Regions from separate parts of the Synechococcus sp. R55.2 genome, predicted to be linked through region 3. Evidence: predicted binding sites of a transcription regulator. Region 3 holds the regulator's gene; each other region holds the start of a gene.
What was found. The regulator NtcA, encoded in region 3, controls nitrogen genes in cyanobacteria. The targets are predictions, from matches to a motif close to GTANCNNNNGNTAC.

Region 1: fmdA (formamidase) is a predicted target of NtcA. The motif match lies at 4,325-4,338, and genes of this name have one in related genera.
Region 2: NW838_RS02035 (cob(I)yrinic acid a,c-diamide adenosyltransferase) is a predicted target of NtcA. The motif match lies at 3,226-3,239, and genes of this name have one in related genera.

The regions. Positions count from the first base shown of each region.
Region 1 is NZ_JANSIH010000278.1:14,320-20,075, forward strand. It holds gene malQ (4-alpha-glucanotransferase) at 1-864, shown strand, start outside; gene NW838_RS09060 (ABC transporter ATP-binding protein) at 861-2,408, opposite strand; gene NW838_RS09065 (FmdB family zinc ribbon protein) at 2,723-3,028, opposite strand; gene fmdA (formamidase) at 3,039-4,244, opposite strand; gene thrS (threonine--tRNA ligase) at 4,669-5,756, opposite strand, start outside.
Region 2 is NZ_JANSIH010000055.1:445-6,200, reverse strand. It holds gene NW838_RS02045 (D-isomer specific 2-hydroxyacid dehydrogenase family protein) at 1-838, opposite strand, end outside; gene NW838_RS02040 (phosphodiester glycosidase family protein) at 1,175-2,386, shown strand; gene NW838_RS02035 (cob(I)yrinic acid a,c-diamide adenosyltransferase) at 3,425-4,132, shown strand; gene dcd (dCTP deaminase) at 4,256-4,837, shown strand; gene queA (tRNA preQ1(34) S-adenosylmethionine ribosyltransferase-isomerase QueA) at 4,921-5,756, shown strand, end outside.
Region 3 is NZ_JANSIH010000099.1:172-5,927, reverse strand. It holds gene NW838_RS03610 (hypothetical protein) at 1-230, shown strand, start outside; gene NW838_RS03605 (hypothetical protein) at 253-1,557, opposite strand; gene NW838_RS03600 (M61 family metallopeptidase) at 1,583-3,388, opposite strand; gene ntcA (global nitrogen regulator NtcA) at 3,690-4,364, shown strand; gene eno (phosphopyruvate hydratase) at 4,603-5,756, shown strand, end outside.

The DNA of each region.
Region 1 (5,756 bases), on a different contig from region 3:
CAGGGACGGCCTTTACAAGTAGCCGGTGTGCCGCCGGACTATTTCAGCCCCACCGGGCAGCGCTGGGGCAACCCCCTCTACAACTGGGAGGTGCTCAAGGCTCGCGGCTACGACTGGTGGATCCGGCGCATCCAGGCCATCCTCAAGCAGGTGGACTGTGTGCGCATCGACCACTTTCGCGGCTTCGAGAGCTACTGGGCCATTCCAGGCGATGCAGAAACGGCTGTGGAAGGGGAGTGGCAAAAAGGGCCGGGAGCAGATTTCTTTCAGGCCCTGGCCGACAAGCTGGGGGAAATCCCGGTGATTGCCGAAGATCTGGGAGACATTACGCCGGAGGTGTTGCAACTGCGGGATCAATTTGGCTTGCCCGGCATGAAGGTGCTGCTGTTTGCTTTTGGTTCCGGGCCGGATAACCCCTATTTGCCCCATGCCTACGAGCGTAACTTTGTCGTTTACACCGGCACCCACGACAACAATACGGTGGTGGGCTGGTTTCATGACCCGGAGCGCTCGGAGTGGGAAAAACAAAACCTGCTGCGCTATTTGGGCTGCCAGGGATCCGGGGGCATCCATTGGGATCTGATCCGCTTGGCCCTTTCTTCCGTAGCCGACCTGGCCATCATTCCCCTGCAGGATGTGATGGGCTTGGGGGCAGAGGCGCGCATGAACTTCCCCGGCACCACCGAGAACAACTGGGCCTGGCGCTACCGCGAGGACATGCTGCGGCAGGACATGATCCAGCGGCTGGCCGAGATGAGCGTGACCTATGGGCGCATCTCTCCTCAAGAGTTGGAGCAACGGCGAGCAGCCCTAGCCCAAGAACGGGCGGCAGGGTCTTCTCAAGCTGCCCCCAGCCTCGTCTAATGCTGGATCCCGCCCATCAGCAGCCCGATCCGCTCTTCGGTGGCCTCTTCAGGCCTGAGTTCTCCTACCAGGCGGCCCTCATGGATCACCAAAATGCGATCCGACAAGCTGATCACCTCATTCAAATCCGCCGATACCAGCAGCACCCCCATGCCCTGATCCCGTGCCTGCAGGATGCGGCGATGAATGGCCTCGATGGCCCCCACATCCACCCCCCGCGTCGGCTGGGCAGCCACCAGCACCTTGGATCCACAGGAAAGCTCCCGTCCCACAACGATCTTCTGGGCATTGCCCCCAGAATAGCGGCGGGCCGTCAGGGAAATGCTGCGGGGGCGAACGTCGAAGCTCTCCACCACCTGGCGGGCATGTTGGTCAATGGCCTCTTCCCGAAAAAATCCCAACCAGCCGGTATACGGCTTTTGATGGTGATCCCCCAGGATCAGGTTGTCGCGGGTGGGGAAATCCAGCACCAAACCTCTCACATTGCGATCTTCGGGGATATGACTCAGACCCCAGCAACGCACCTGTCGGGCCGAAGCAGACAGGGATCCGGCTCCATAGCGAATTTGGCCGCGGTAGCTTCTCAAGCCGGTGATCGCCTCCACCAATTCCGTTTGGCCGTTTCCCTCCACACCGGCAAGGCCCACAATCTCGCCGGCACGTACCTGGAAGCTCGCCCCCGCCACCGCCGGCTTCCGCCCCGGTATATCCACCCACAGATCTCGCACATCCAGCAACACCTCCCCAGGGGTAGCGGCCTTTTTTTCAACGGTCAGACTGACTTCCCGCCCCACCATCAGCCGCGCCAGTTCCTGGGCATCGGTTTGGGCAGTGGGCAACGTCGCCACCACCTTGCCATCCCGAATGACGGTGACGCGGTCGGCCAGTTGCATTACCTCCTTCAGCTTGTGGCTGATGAAAATGACAGCTCCCCCCCGCCGGGCAAAGCGGCGCAAAAACGCAAACAGCTCGCCTGCCTCCTGCGGAGTCAACACTGCCGTCGGCTCATCCAAAATCAAGATGCGGGCCTTGCGGTAGAGCATTTTCAAGATCTCCACCCGCTGCTGTAGGCCTACCGGCAGATCCTCCACTCTGGCGTCGGGATCCAGATGGAAGCCCATCTCGGCAATCAACTGAGCCACCTCAGCCCTGGCCCGACGGAAATCGACCTGAAAAAGATGGCCGGGTTCGGCCCCAAGAACCACGTTTTCCGTAACCGTCAAGGGATCCACCAACATAAAGTGTTGATGCACCATCCCAATTCCCAACCGAATGGCATCGGCGGGACTGTAAATTTTGGCCGGTTGCCCATCCACTTGAATGGATCCCTCGTCCGGGCTGACCAACCCATAGACGATCTTCATCAGGGTAGACTTGCCCGCCCCGTTCTCCCCCATCAGCGCCAGAATCTCTCCCCAACGCACCTCCAGATCGATGTGGTCGTTGGCCAGCACCAGAGGATAACGCTTGGTGATCCCCTGCAAGCGAAGGGCAATATCGCTGCGATGGGATCCCTCTGCCAAGGAAGGATCAGGCCCACTCATGAGGTGCTTCTTGAACGCCTTTTCCAGCATAGGTTGTGAACTGCCATGCCAGAGGAAAGCATTTCTGGGGGTATTGTGAGAGTCTCTCTTTTTCTAAGCACTATGGTCATTTCGATTCAAACTGGGACACTGCACCCACACCTAAAACGTTGGTCACGTCGTTACGTCGTCGCATCGTCGCGTCAGCGTTGCGGTTCCCGTCAGGGTGCCGTAGGCATAGCAATAGCGCTGCGGAGCAATAATGCACGGGGCCAGAAGGCTTTTTTCAATAGCCCAGGCGTCTTACCCTAGCCTGAAACAACTATGTCTAATAACTAATGGTGCAACATCCAAGGTCGCCCACAGGATTGGGAGCGATATTTTGGCGAGTTTGGATCAGAATTTGAGTGCTGTTCACGCTTGATCAGTTTGGGTTCTCTTCCCCCCTTTGAAATAGGCAAAGAGCTGGAAAGCTGAACCATGGGAACTGAAATGAGACGTTTCCCTTCCTGATTGCAAGAAGGACAATAGGCCGGATCTCGATATTGAGATAAGGGCCGCCATACCTCAAACTCCCCACAGGTTTGACACTTAAACTCATACAGCGGCATCTTCCTATTCCACCCCCTTGAACGAGGCATCGGATAACATTCACCTAGGGAGAATATCTATGTCGAAGATTTGCGTAGGAACAGCCACCGTACAGCAAGCATTGGGAATATCGACGATCCCACTCACTCTGCCCTCCACCGGTGCAGAACTGAGCAGCAGATAAGCTTGTTCTCCCGTAAAGCCGAATTTTTTCAGATATTCGATGGCATTTAAGCAGGCGCGTCGATAGGCAATGTGAACATCCATATAATGCTGCTTACCTGTAAGCTCGTCCACAGAAATGCCCTCAAACACAAGGTATTCCGAGTAACGTGGCTCAACAGGGCCGGGCTTAAAAATGGGGTTAACCAATCTGTACTTCTCAACACCACCCTTGATTAGATCGACGTGGAGATCGATGTAGCCCGACATCTCAATAGCGCCACAAAAAGAGATCTCCCCATCCCCTTGCGAGAAGTGAATATCTCCCATCGACAGCTTGGCACCCTCCACGTAAACCGGGAAGTAGATCCGTGTTCCTTTAGACAGGTTTTTAATATCGCAATTACCGCCGTGCTCTCGCGGGGGCACCGTCCGAGCCGCTTCAGCAGCAACCCGCTCATACTCTGACTTGGGCAAAGTTCCCAAAATTGCGTTCTTGGGATTGGGCAAGGCGGCCAGCACAGGCTGATTGCCGGATAGCCCCGCGCCGTAAGTGCGCAAATCGGGAGCCGAAGCGACCAGCTCAGCTTCCCGCTTATTCCAAGCCGCCAGCAACTCGTGAGATGGGGCACAGCCAATGAGGCCGGGGTGAATGATGCCGGCAAAGCGCACATGGGGAATGTGTCTGGAAGTGGTGTAAATGCCTTGAAAATCCCAGATGGCTTTGGCCGCGTTGGGAAAATGATCGGTGAGGAATCCCCCTCCATTTTCTTTGGCAAAAATACCTGTAAACCCCCACTCGTCTCCCGGCAGTGGCCCAATGTCTAACAGATCGACAACCAGGATATCTCCAGGCTGGGCGCCGTTAACCCAAATAGGCCCACTCAAAACATGGACAACGCTTAGGTCAACCTGCTCAATGTCGGAAGGATCATCGTTGTTTTTGATTTGCCCATCCGTCCAGTCTTTACACTCAATTCGGAATACCTCGCCAGGGTTTACAGAAACCACAGCGGGAATATCAGGATGCCAGCGGTTGTGACCCGGTAGATCCTGTTGATCCATTGGCTTAGTCAGGTCAACTTTAAACAGCGTTTTGGGCATGGGATCCTATCCTTGAGTCATCACTCTGCGGTCAGACTTTGAATGCACAAAAGCCTATCTCCAATAGAGAAGCTAATACTGTAGTAAAAGCTACAATTCATAGTGCTGTTATCTACAATCGCAGAGCGGGAGATGAGGAGCTTAGATCGACAGGCTATTTCACTGCAATTCAAAGTAACTATCAATCAATTCACCAAAGTAACGGCCAATCCATTCGGCGACAGATCGATTTAGCCGTCAGCTCCTAAAGCGTTGCAGGATCCTCTCCAGAAAATCCCTAGAGAACATGGTGGGTTGTCGGCCAAATCCTGATTTTTCAATTAGCCCCCTTGGCTTCCCTTGAGAAAGGGAAACTCAAGCTCTTTCTTGAGCTCCAAGTTCTGAAAACCCAGTTGCCGCAAGCCAGGGATCCCGAATGCCCAAGCTAGTCAAGTGCCTGTAGCTGGGCTAGGAAATCTGCCACCGTCAGGGATCCCAGCTCCTGTCCATGGCGCTGGCGCACGCTCACCGTTCCTGCCGCTTGTTCCTGTTCCCCCACGATCAACATAAAAGGGATCCGGGCCTTCTCGGCATTGCGGATTTTTTTGGGCAAACGATCGCTGTCGGCATCGATGTGAACGCGGATCCCATGTTCCCGCAGTTGATCCCGCACTTGGGTGGCATAGCCCAAATACTGATCGGAAATGGGCAAAATACGCACCTGTTCCGGGGCCAGCCAGAAGGGAAAATCCCCAGCGTATTCTTCGATGAGGATCCCAATCAGCCGCTCCAGCGAGCCAAAGGGAGCGCGGTGGATCATCACCGGGCGTTGCCGGGATCCGTCCTCAGCTACGTATTGCAGATCAAAGCGCTGTGGGTTTTGGTAGTCCACCTGAACCGTGCCCAGTTGCCACTCCCGATCCAGCGCGTCGCGGAAAATAAAATCCAGCTTCGGCCCATAGAAGGCTGCCTCTCCGATCCCTTCAAAGTGGGGCATCGACAACTTCTCCACAGCGCGACGGATGGCATTTTCGGCTTTGTCCCAATCTTCGGGGGATCCCAGATATTTGTCCGACTTGGGATCCCGGAAGCTGAGGCGGGCGCGAAAATCCTTGAGCTTGAGCTTATCGAAAACCACCAAAATGAGATCGACAACCTTGAGAAACTCCTCCTCCAATTGATCGGGGCGAACAAACAAATGGGCATCGTCCACCGTGAAGCCACGCACTCGCGTCAGACCTCCCAATTCCCCCGATTGCTCGTAGCGATAAACGGTGCCGAACTCGGCATATCGTAGGGGCAAATCGCGGTAGGATCTCAGCTCGGATTTGTAGATTTGGATGTGAAAAGGACAATTCATCGGCTTCATGACAAAGCCCTGTTCAGCCGCACGCGCCTGCTCATTCTCCGACATCATGGGAAACATATCTTCCCGATACTTTTGCCAGTGGCCGGAGATCTTGAACAAGTCCACACGGGCAATATGAGGGGTAACCACCGGCAGGTAGCCCCGCTTGAGCTGCTCCTGCTTGA
Region 2 (5,756 bases), on a different contig from region 3:
CTGGGACAATCATGGCATCGGTAAGAGCAGTGTGGGGGGTAATCAGGCAGTTGGGCAAGCTCCAGAGGGGATGCCCATCCGGTAGGGGCTCGGGATCCGTGACATCCAAGGCGGCCCCGCGAATGACCCCCTGCTGCAGGGCGGCCACCAAGTCGGAGGTCACGATGTGCTTGCCTCGCGCCACATTCACCAGCCAGCACTGGGATCCCATCTGCTCCAACTCAGCTTGGGCGATGATCCCCTCAGTTTCCGGCGTGAGAGCCAAGGCCAAGATCACCACGTCTGCCTCTGCCAACACCGTTTGCCGTTCCGCGAGTGTCACCACCCGCGTGGCCCCCGGCAAGGGATCCGCCTTACGACGCACCACGTCGATGGAGCACTGAAAAGGCTGCAACAGCTTGATCAACTCTTGGGCGATGCCCCCGGCCCCAAAAATGACCACGCGGCTGCCCCAGAGGCTGGTACCCGAGCCTTCCTGCCACGTTTGGGCCAAGGCGCGGATCTTCAAGTCGCGCAAGCCGGCCAAGGTCAGGGCCAAGGCATGTTCCGCCACCGGTTGAGCATAGACTCCCTTGCCACAAGTCCACACATAAGCGGGATCCAAGACTCCCGCCCGAACAAAGGGTTCCACCCCTGCCCAGGGCAACTGCACCCAGCGGATCCCTTTCCCTTCCGCCAGACAGCACTTCAGGCCGGGCACATCAAAGGCATCGGCCCAGACCAAGGCTTCTGCTTCTGCCAGGGGCACAATTTCGCCACCCCCTGCCAAAACAGCCTCTTTGAGCCAGGGGCGAAGATTGTCGGGTTCGACGGCAATGCGTTTGCCTTGGATGCCCATAGGAACCGTTGGATAAGGCTTTCCCCTTGCCAGGATACTGTCGGCAGAGCGAGAGATGGCATGCACGGGCAGCCGCAAAAACCGGTGATCGAGTGTTAAGGGATCCCAAAGGGATCCTGGGCCACTTCCATAGGATCGCTAGGGTGAAAATTAGGGCTGCTGTGTTGGCTCAATCCTTAAGTAGGTAGCATTCCCCAATGACCCTATCCGAACTGCTGATCTTGGTGACGCTGCTCTTTCCCGGGATCCTGTTGTCGCTCATTGTGATGGGAACCTTTGCCGCAGGGGGATAATCATCTCCCAATGACAATGGTGAAGCCCTAAAGACGTGAAGACATGTCCAAAACCAAGCTGAGCGCCTGGGTCATGGGCTGGGGGTTAGCCTGCACTGCTGCTCTCTTTTTGCCCAGCGTGGCTGCTCAAGCTCAGGTGACCCTCGGTGTGCAGCCGGTGCGGGTGGTGCAAGGGATCCCTTTGTACCAGAAGGAGGTTTGGGTTGGAGACAATCGGATCCCCGTTTCTATCGTGGTCATTTCTCTCGCAGCGGGCCAACTGCGGCCTATCTGGGCTGCACCTGCGGGGCTGGTGGGTCTGGGGGAGCTGTCTTCCTTTGGCCCCGAACAGGGAGCAGTAGCCGCCATTAACGGTGGGTTTTTCAACCGCAACACCCGTCAGCCGCTGGGGGCAATTCGTCGGGATGGCCGTTGGATCTCCAGCCCCATTTTGGGTCGTGGGGTCATCGCCTGGTCGGATGGGACGGCAGGGCAAGAAGGGGGATCCGTGCGCTTTGCCCGTTTGCGGATGCAAGCAGAGCTGCGCAATGCCATTGGGGATCAAATCCCAGTGGTGGGCATCAATACAGGCTATATCCTGCCCGGCATCTCCCAGTTCACCCCCGACTGGGGATCCACCTACACCACCCAAACGGACGACGAAATGCTCGTGATGGTGCGGGAGGATCGGGTGCAAGAGATTCTGATGGCTGGCCTGGCCGGCAGTTTAACGGTACAGATTCCCAGTGAGGGGTATGTATTGGCAGGGCGGGGGCTAGAAGGTGCCCTAGAAGCCCGCAAGCTGGTTCCTGGGGATCGCCTCAGCTTTTATCTGCGCTTGGATCCGCCTGAGCTGGAAGCCTATCCTCACCTCTTGGGCGCAGGGCCGCTCTTGCTCTTGGATGGGCAGGTGGTTTTGGATGCCCGATTGGAGGCATTTCAACCCCTCTTTCGCAGGCAGCGAGCCGCCCGCAGTGCCATCGGCCAACTGGACAGCGGACATTTGCTGCTGGTTACCGCCGGCAATGCCCAGGAAAATCAAGGGCTCACCCTGCTGGAGATGGCACAGTTGATGCAGCAATTGGGCTGTCGCCATGCCCTGAACTTGGATGGGGGCAATGCTTCCACCTTGGTGCTGGGGGGAGAAGCCGTCAATTGGGAACACCGACACCCAGAAGCCAGCCCACTCAACAGCGAGACGGATCCCAGTCCATCCCGGCGGCGTACACCCCGAGTTCACAATGGCCTAGGGTTTTTCCCAAGCCCAAGTCGGTGACAGAAAACTTTTGTGCCGGCGGGATGGAGTCTTTTCCCTTTGATCCAGGGATCGAGGGTGGGATCCCCGGACTTCCCGGCTGCTTGGATGAGGGATCAGGTATTCTCCAGGATTGGATCTACCTTGCTAGGAGAAGACTTCTCAAGAAGGAAAGGACTCGGCTCTGGATCCCGGCAATCTCGGCACCCAAAGCTCCGGAGCTTGTGCAGGTCAATCTTAAATGGGATCCAAACTGAATGCCCAATGCTCATTTCTCAGAGTAGAAATAGAGGTTAAATTAAATGGAAATATCGGCTCCGAGATCGGTAAGAAAAATAATTAAAGAGTCAATCTCTCGAAGAAAACGGCCTCAGAATCTAAAATGTACACAATCCCTTGTGTTTCTCGCTGAATCGGATGCGATTCTCAAAAATATTGTCAATAAATCATTTTTTGACGAAGATAATTGACGAATTTGCATTTTGTTAATTTCGAGTCTGGAAATTAAGTATTTGGAGTTGTGGTCGCAATTCTTTCCACTGCGAATGTTCGGCAATGTGTGGATCTATCCAACTCCCGACAGAGTGGAGCTCCTGTCGGGCAAGGCTTCTGGGGTGGGCTAAGTCTCGCTGCTCTCGGTGGATAGGCTGCCGGTGCTGGCATTCCCGTTTGTGAGAGTCAACCTTATTTGGAAGAAATTATCTTTTCCTCGAATTTTTATAGAGCACCTCTATACTCAAGTAAGGTAGCCCTGCACACAAGCTTTTGTGCTGGGCCTGAAATTTTATTAAGATCCTCTGTCAAAGCTTTTCTTTTCAGGTATTGCCTCTCGTGCCGAAAAGCTAGGATGGGCAAGGATTGTATTTTCTATTACTCTATTGGGGATGATTTGTATGCCAGCTAGAAGCAGAACCGACTCATTGACGGATACGCACAGGTGGTGTTTCATGGAATCCATAGCCGACGCTCTCCACCACTTGTAGGCCCTATAACCTAGGGCCGTGTCCACTAGCCTGCTCTTGAGATTAGAACGTGGTTTGCACTGCCTCCCCAAATCCTATGCCCTCCCCCAAGGATGCCTTTCCTGTGGCCCGCGTCAAACAGCCTACTGCTCAAGCCAGCTCTGCTGCCGGCGACCGCTTCCTTCAGCGGGATGGAGCCCTCTCCGCCCAGTTGGTTCCCCAGGGATCCCTGCAGCTTTACACCCACCCCAGCCGGGGCATGTTTACGCCCGTCATGGCTCAGGCGATGCGCTTGGCAGGCCAGGGAACGCGGGTGCTGATCGTGCAATTTCTCAAGGGTGGGATCAATCAGGGGCCCGAAAATCGTCTCTCCCTGGGCAGATCCTTGGAGTGGGTTCGTTGTCGCCTGCACCGCTGCATCGATACACCTCACCTAGAGCCTGAGGAGCGGGTGGCATTGGATGAGCTGTGGCAATTTACCCAGGAGGCTGTCAGGAGTGGCCGCTATGACTTGGTGGTGTTGGATGAGCTGAGCTTGGCTGTGAAGTTGGGCCTGATCCCAGAAGCGGAAGTGCTGAGCTTAATCGACCAACGCCCCATCTCCATGGACATGGTGATCACCGGGCCGGAGATGCCAGATTCGTTTCTGGAGCGGGCCGACTTGATCACGCAGTTGCGCCTACGTGGCATCCCAGGCCCAGGGCTCCGCACTGCCGATGGGAATGTTGCCTGTTCTCTGGATCCCCCTCAAGTCAGCGGCACAGGTGCTATGCCTACAGCAGCCCATGTTGCTCCGCACCGCTAGCGCAAACAGTTTCCGCTCCGAAAGACCTAGGCAACACGGGTCGCGTCAGGGGGGCGGAGTCCCAATAAGACTGGAGCTTGTCCACCAGATGTGCCCTCACTCTCCAGGAAGCCGGCTGTAGCCATGTTGAAAAACGACCGCTGGATCTGTGAGCAAGCGCGGCGAGGGATGATCGAGCCGTTCTGCCCTGAGCTGGTGCGCGCTGTTGAATCTCGGCCCGTTTTGAGTTACGGGCTGTCTTCCTACGGCTACGACATCCGCCTGTCGCCGGTGGAGTTCAAGATCTTTCGCCATGTGCCCGGCACGGTGGTGGATCCCAAGCGGTTTAACCCCAAGAATCTGGAAGCGGTGGAGCTGCACCACGACGAGATGGGGGATTACTTTATCATCCCGGCCCATTCCTATGGGTTGGGGGTGTCCTTGGAACGGCTGCAAGTCCCGGATAACATTACCGTGATCTGCATTGGCAAATCTTCCTATGCCAGGGTGGGTCTGATTGCCAACCTGACGCCGGCTGAAGCGGGATGGCGGGGCTATCTCACTCTGGAGTTTTCCAACGCCTCCAGCGCCGACTGCCGTGTGTACGCTAACGAAGGGGTGGTACAGCTTCTGTTTCTGGAAGGGGATCCCTGCCAAGTGACCTACGCCGACCGCGCCGGCAAGTATCAGGATCAGCCGCAGCAGGTGGTGGTGGCCAAGGTTTAGCTGCTTCCCTCAAAAGGGAGAGGGTTGGCGGGATCCGGTTGGCTATGCTGGATCCACGTAGAACCCCATCTTGATTCATCTCCATGCCTGACTCTTTTTCGCCTGCTGCCGCTCCCCCCGGTGAGGCTGAGCCTTTGGGCGATAGGGAGCCCAATCCGGATCTGCTCACAGCTTCCTACGACTACACCCTCCCTCCAGATCGGATTGCGCAAACGCCGGTGGAGCCCAGGGATCAGGCGCGGATGCTGGTGGTGCACCCGGATAGGCACGAGCATCGCCGCTTCTGCCATCTGCCCGACTACCTGCAGGAAGGGGATCTGCTGGTTCTCAACGATACCAAGGTGATCCCGGCCCGCCTGTTCGGGGCTAAGGAACCCTCTGGGGCGCGGGTCGAAGTGTTGCTGCTGGAGCCTTGCCTGGAAGGGATCCCTGCCGCCGCCCAACCTCTGCCGGATCAGGCGTGGAGCTGGCGGGTTTTGGTCAGGCCGGGCAAACGGGTGAAGGTGGGGGATCGGATTGGTTTTTGGAGCAAGCAGGGATCCCCCTCTGGGCTGAGAGCCACTGTCCTGGATTTGGACCCGGAGACCGGTGGGCGAGTGGTGCAGTTTGAGTGGGAAGGGGCGCAACCTTTTGAGGAAATCCTGGAACAGGTGGGCCGGATCCCGCTTCCTCCCTACATCAAGGCTTCCGGATCCCCGGGCTCAGGACAAGTTCGCCCTGAAGACTACCAAACCCTCTGGGCCAAACACCCCGGCTCGGTGGCTGCTCCCACGGCAGGGCTGCACTTTACCCAGGAGCTGCTGGAGCGGCTGGCCCAAAAAGGGATCCAAACGGCCTACATCACCCTGAACATCGGCCTGGGTACCTTCCGACCGGTGGAAGCGGAGCGGGTAACCGAGCATCGTCTCCACAGCGAGTG
Region 3 (5,756 bases):
ATCACTTCAAAATCTGGGTCAGCGGCACCAGCATGCAGCCGGGCATTATGGTGATGCCTCCCCTGGGGCAACGGCTGGAGCCCCCCTCCGAGGATCCCTACGGGGCCGGATCCCGTCTAGATCGAGAGGTAAGGCTGGCCGTTCTGGGCAAGGCAGGCAGCACTCCCATGCCGGCTTTTGCCGAGGATCCCTGGTGGTGTATGGAACAAGCCGTCAAGATTGTGGCCTGAGCTGATGCTCTCTGGGACTTTTTCAGACTTTATGGAGATGGCTCTTCAGGATCCCATCAAAGGTAGCCTCAACCTCGTCAACACCGATCACTGACAGATGATAGAGGGAAGAAAGACTACTTCTTATATCCTGGCTAACATCAGTTAAAACCATGAAAGCTTGGCTTCTCTGAAGACCGAGTTCATCAGCGATCCTGGAGTATTTCTGTATTTTATCTTGGTACTCACCTGTCTTCGATTCCACCCAGTAGAATTTATCATTGATATGGAAGAAAAGATCCATCTCAAAATCAGCCCCGTTCGACAAAGTAACTTGGGCATTCGCGATGTAAGAGAAACTGATCTCTCCCGTGTGAGCTGCAGTAAGGCGAATCAGCTTGTCCCTGACATATCTTTCCAGCCAGTTCCCTGCCAGAAAATTCAGCGCCTGAGGCGACCTACTGGGTCTCGCTACCAAAAGGCATCTGGGCGCCTTAAAGTATCTGTACTCTTCCAAAAATGCGATGCCGTGTAACTCCTTAGCAACTTGGCAAGTTGAACTGATTACTTGTGGAGGTTCGTCTCTAAGGTTTAGGGAGAAGGAACTCCCGCTATTCATATTTGATTTAATCGTTCCATAAAATCTTTTAATCGAAGAGTATCGGCTGCCCATAAAGGTAGCTATTTGATCTAGCTTTCCCTCTTTCTCTCCCACAGCTATGCTTTTTATCTTTATGTTTTTTGAGTTTAAGAACGACTCTATCTTTGATATATCAACAGTAGCTGTCCCATCTTTATCTCTTGGCACGTCGTCTATTGGCTCAGGATCTGGTGCTTTATCAATAACCTGAATAGCCTGATCATTCTGGGAGTCCTGATCTGTAGTTTGAAATATCTCTAATCCGTGAGAATTTTGAAGAGCAACCTGTAGTTGCTGATAAGTATATTCGGTTTCTTTCACTAAGTTTTCCAGGATGACTTGCTGATTGTTTAGCTGCTCATCATGTTCAGCTAACTTTACAGATATAGCCTGTAGAAGGTCTCTACTCCAATCTTGTAGCAAGCTTTGACAGTTATCGGCAAGGCGAAATTTAAACTCTTCAAGATTATCTTGGGCAGCCTGTAACTTTTGAGAGATTTTGTCTGCCAATCTTTCGCTCAATTTGATTAGCGCTTTGTTCGCGTCGTTGAGTTCTTGGCTGTGTTGGCTTAGCTGTGAAGATATCTCTCTGATAATCTCTCGTTTCCAGATCTCCAGTTTAGGATTTGCCCCATACTGGCGAGCAACGTAAATACCTGCCGAGAAACCAATAGCTACCCCAATCAATAAAACCAAAACTAAGTCCATCAGATGCTCCTGCCCTTCATTACCGTTACTTTTCTTTCAAGACAACAAGGGATCCCAGCCAGCCTTGCTGAAGAGCCTCTTGAGCAGGAGTCAGCTCAGGCAATACCTCCAACCTATAGACATCAGGCCGAGGGGGATCCAACGGGATCCAAAAGTGTTTCAACTGGTCCGCTTGAAAGACGCTTAAACAGATGATCTGGTGGGGCTGATAGGCTGTCAAGCGTTCTGTCAGGTTGGCGGCGCTCACCTTGAACCCATCCAGGGCCACCAGCTCATCGCCGGCCCAGATGCCTGCTTTTTGCGCCGGGGATCCCATCTCTACTGCGCTGATGCGATTGCCCTCGCCGTTGAAATTGAGGCCCAGGTATGGGATGGGGTTGGGGCGGCTGAAGTGGGCTTTAAGGGTGAGGCCAAAGGGGTGTAGGTAAGTGTTGTAGTCTAGCTCTTCCGTGCCTTCCACATAGGCGGAGAAAAACCGGCCAAGATCGGCACCGGCTGCCCGCTCAAACGCCTCCCGCAAGTCTTGGTCGCTGTAGCCCTTCTCTGACCGACCAAAGCGCTGCCACAGATCCTGCAAAGCCGTATCCAGGGATCCCTGACCGCCGGAAAGGTGGCGAATGTGCAGATCCAGCAGCCAACAGACCAAAGCCCCCTTTAAGTAATAAGAAACCTGGCTGTTGAGGGTGTTTTCGTGGGGGCGGTAGAGTTTGATCCAGGTATCGAAGCTGGACTCCCGCAGCGATTGCACGGCCCGGCCCGGAGTACGCTGCAAGCGGCCAATCTGTTCGGAAAGAATCTTCAAGAAATCGCCGGCACTGAGGATCCCTGCCCTCAACAAGATGACATTTTCGTAGTAGCTGGTCGCTCCCTCACAAAACCACAGGCATTCCAGATAGTTTTCTTGGTTGTAGTCGATCTTTTCCAATGCCAGCGGACGCAGACGCTTGACATTCCAGGCATGAAACAACTCGTGGGCCAGCAAAGACAAAAAGCGCCGATAGGACTCCGGCTGATGCAGCTCCAGCCCAGAGTAAAGAAGGGTGGTGCTGTACTTGTGCTCAAGGCCACCAAATCCTCCCGGCGACAAATGCACAATGAACCAGTAGCGGTCGTAGGGTAGCCCACCGAAAAACGCGGCTGTGGTTTTGACAATCGCCTTAGCATCAGCGACAGCCCGCTCCACATCCAGAGTGCCCGACCCCCAAACCACAAGGTAATGCGGGATCCCTTCCACCTCAAACGATTGCACTCGATGTGGACCCACCTCCACCGGGCTATCCACCAGCTCGTCATAGTCCTCTGCCACAAAAGACTGGCCGGAAGCGGGATCCCCAGAAGAGGAGATCAAAGGCCGCAAACTGGTGGCGATGTGCCAATCCGGCTTGGGGGGGATCACCGTCAAAGTGTAGGGTTCCCGCTCGCGACCGGGCACGTAGAGGAAGAGCGCTGCCCCGTTGAAATAGGCGTGGGTCAAATCCAGATGGTTCGTGCGCACCGTCAGCTCATAGGCATAGACCCGATAGCACACCTTCACAGCAGAAGAACCCGGCGGATCGATTTGCCAGGTATTCTTATCCACCTTCCGCCAGGCCAAAGGGATCCCTTGCTCAGTTGCCGCCTGAAACTCCTGCACATGACGGGCATACTCCCGCACCAAGTAGGATCCCGGCGTCCACACCGGCAGTCGCAGCCGCAAAGGCACCTCTGGATCCACCTCTTGGATCTGCAGCTCCACCTCCAGGAGGTGATTGGCCGGATCCGGCATCCGCACCGTGAAATGCTGGCGGCTCAGCCGAGAAGGTTCAGCAACAACAGCCTCCGGGCTCCCCATAGATAGATAGAATGTTCCAACCCACTCCACTCTCTACCGCCAAGGGCCGATGCAACCCCCAGCGACAATGGCTCTTATCCTAACCCCTGCTTTCGGTTGGGGATCCCTTTCTGGGGCAAAAACGAGACTCAAAAATGTAGCACGTGCTACAAAGATGCCTGGGCAGAACCTTCTACTTTAGGGTAAATCTTGGTATCATCATCGATTCTGAAGTCAAGGGGTTGCAACCTAGCCTAATGCTTCTAGATTGATCTTAATAGGTTGATCTTAGGTATAAACTGACCTTAAAAGGTTGATGAGTATGGCGGTGGCCGTAGCGGAAAAATCTCTGATCACAGCCTTCAAGCAATTGGGAGGCCCTCACCATCCTCCGGTTATCGAAACGTTTGAGCGCGGGAAGACCATTTTTTTTCCAGGGGATCCGGCGGAGCGGGTTTACTTTTTGGTGAAGGGAGCCGTTAAGCTCTCGCGGGTCTACGAAATGGGGGAGGAAATCACCGTCGCCCTCCTACGCGAAAACAGCATCTTCGGCGTGCTCTCCTTTATCACAGGACAGCGCTCTGATCGCTTTTATCACTCGGTGGCTTTTACGCCTACTGAGTTGCTCTCTCTGCCGATCGAGCAGGTGGAAAAATCCTTGCAGGAGAACGCCGAACTGGCCATGTTGCTGGTTAAAAGCCTGTCGTCCCGCATTTTGCAAACGGAGATGATGATCGAGACACTGGCTCATCGCGACATGGGATCCCGTCTGGTCAGCTTTTTGTTGATCCTCTGTCGCGATTTCGGAGTGCCTGGCCCAGATGGGGTCACCATCGATCTCAAGCTGTCTCACCAGGCCATTGCCGAGGCCATTGGCTCAACCCGCGTCACCATCACCCGCCTGTTGGGAGAGCTGCGCAAGAAGAAGTACATCTCCATTCACAAGAAGAAGATCACCGTACACGACCCGATGCGGCTGAGCCATCGCTTTGCCTAGAAGGAAGAGGAGAACACCTCCTGAGCAGCACCCTGCCTAGGCAAACCCCGCTCGATGGTTGGTTGAAGCTCTGGCCGGCCTATGTTCAATCTACTGCTGCAGCCTTGAAGAATCTCTGTGCCCGAAGGACAGACTTAAAGTTTTCTGGAAGCTGACCGGATCGCGGGCAAAAACCTACTAGTCTATGGGGGGATCTGGCTTTGGCCAGAGCTATCTAGCCAATTGCTGAGGTGTAACTGTGGAAACAGCCATCGAGTGGATTACCGCCCATGAGATCCTCGACTCGCGAGGGCGTCCCACCTTAGAGGCCCTGGTGGGTCTAGCCAATGGGGCAACGGGCTTGGCGCAGGTTCCCAGCGGTGCTTCGACCGGCACCTTCGAGGCCCACGAGCTGCGGGACGGGGATCCCAAACGCTACGGCGGTAAGGGCGTGCTGAGGGCGGTGGAAAACATCCTTGGCCCCATCCAGTCGGAGCTGCAGGGAGAAGATGCCCTCAACCAAGCCCGTATTGACCAGTTGCTGATCGACCTGGACGGCACCCCCAACAAGTCCCGCCTGGGGGCCAACGCTATTTTGGCAGTTTCTCTGGCGACAGCCAAAGCGGCTGCGGAAGCAGTGGGCTTGCCTCTTTACAAATACCTGGGGGGGCCCTTTGCCAACCTGCTGCCGGTGCCGCTGATGAACGTGCTCAACGGCGGCGCCCACGCCGACAACAACGTCGATATTCAAGAATTTATGCTTGTGCCCATTGGAGCGGCCAGCTTTCGCGAGGCGCTGCGCTACGGGGCTGAGGTGTTTGCGGTACTAAAACAAGTGCTGCAGCAGAAGGGGCTGTCCACCGGTGTGGGGGATGAAGGGGGGTTTGCTCCTGATCTCGACTCCAATGCGGCGGCTTTGGATCTGCTGATGACGGCTATTGAACAGGCAGGCTACAAACCGGGAGCAGATATCGCCTTGGCCTTGGATGTGGCCGCCAACGAGCTGCTGCAGGATGGGCAATATCACTTTGAGGGCAAAGCCCACAGCACGGCTGATATGGTGGCTTACTACCAGCAACTGCTGGCCAACTATCCCATCCTTTCCATTGAAGATGGGCTAGCGGAAGAAGACTGGGCCGGTTGGCAAGCCATGACCGCTCAACTGGGATCCCGGGTACAGCTGGTGGGAGATGACCTGTTTGTAACCAACCTGACCCGCCTGCAAAAGGGTATCGACAGCGCCGCCGCCAACGCCATTTTGATCAAGCCCAACCAAATCGGCACCCTGACGGAGACCGTCTCGGCCATCCAATTGGCAGTTCAAGCCGGCTTTCGCACCATCATCAGCCACCGCTCTGGCGAGACGGAAGACACCACCATTGCCGACTTGGCGGTGGCCACCCGTGCCGGGCA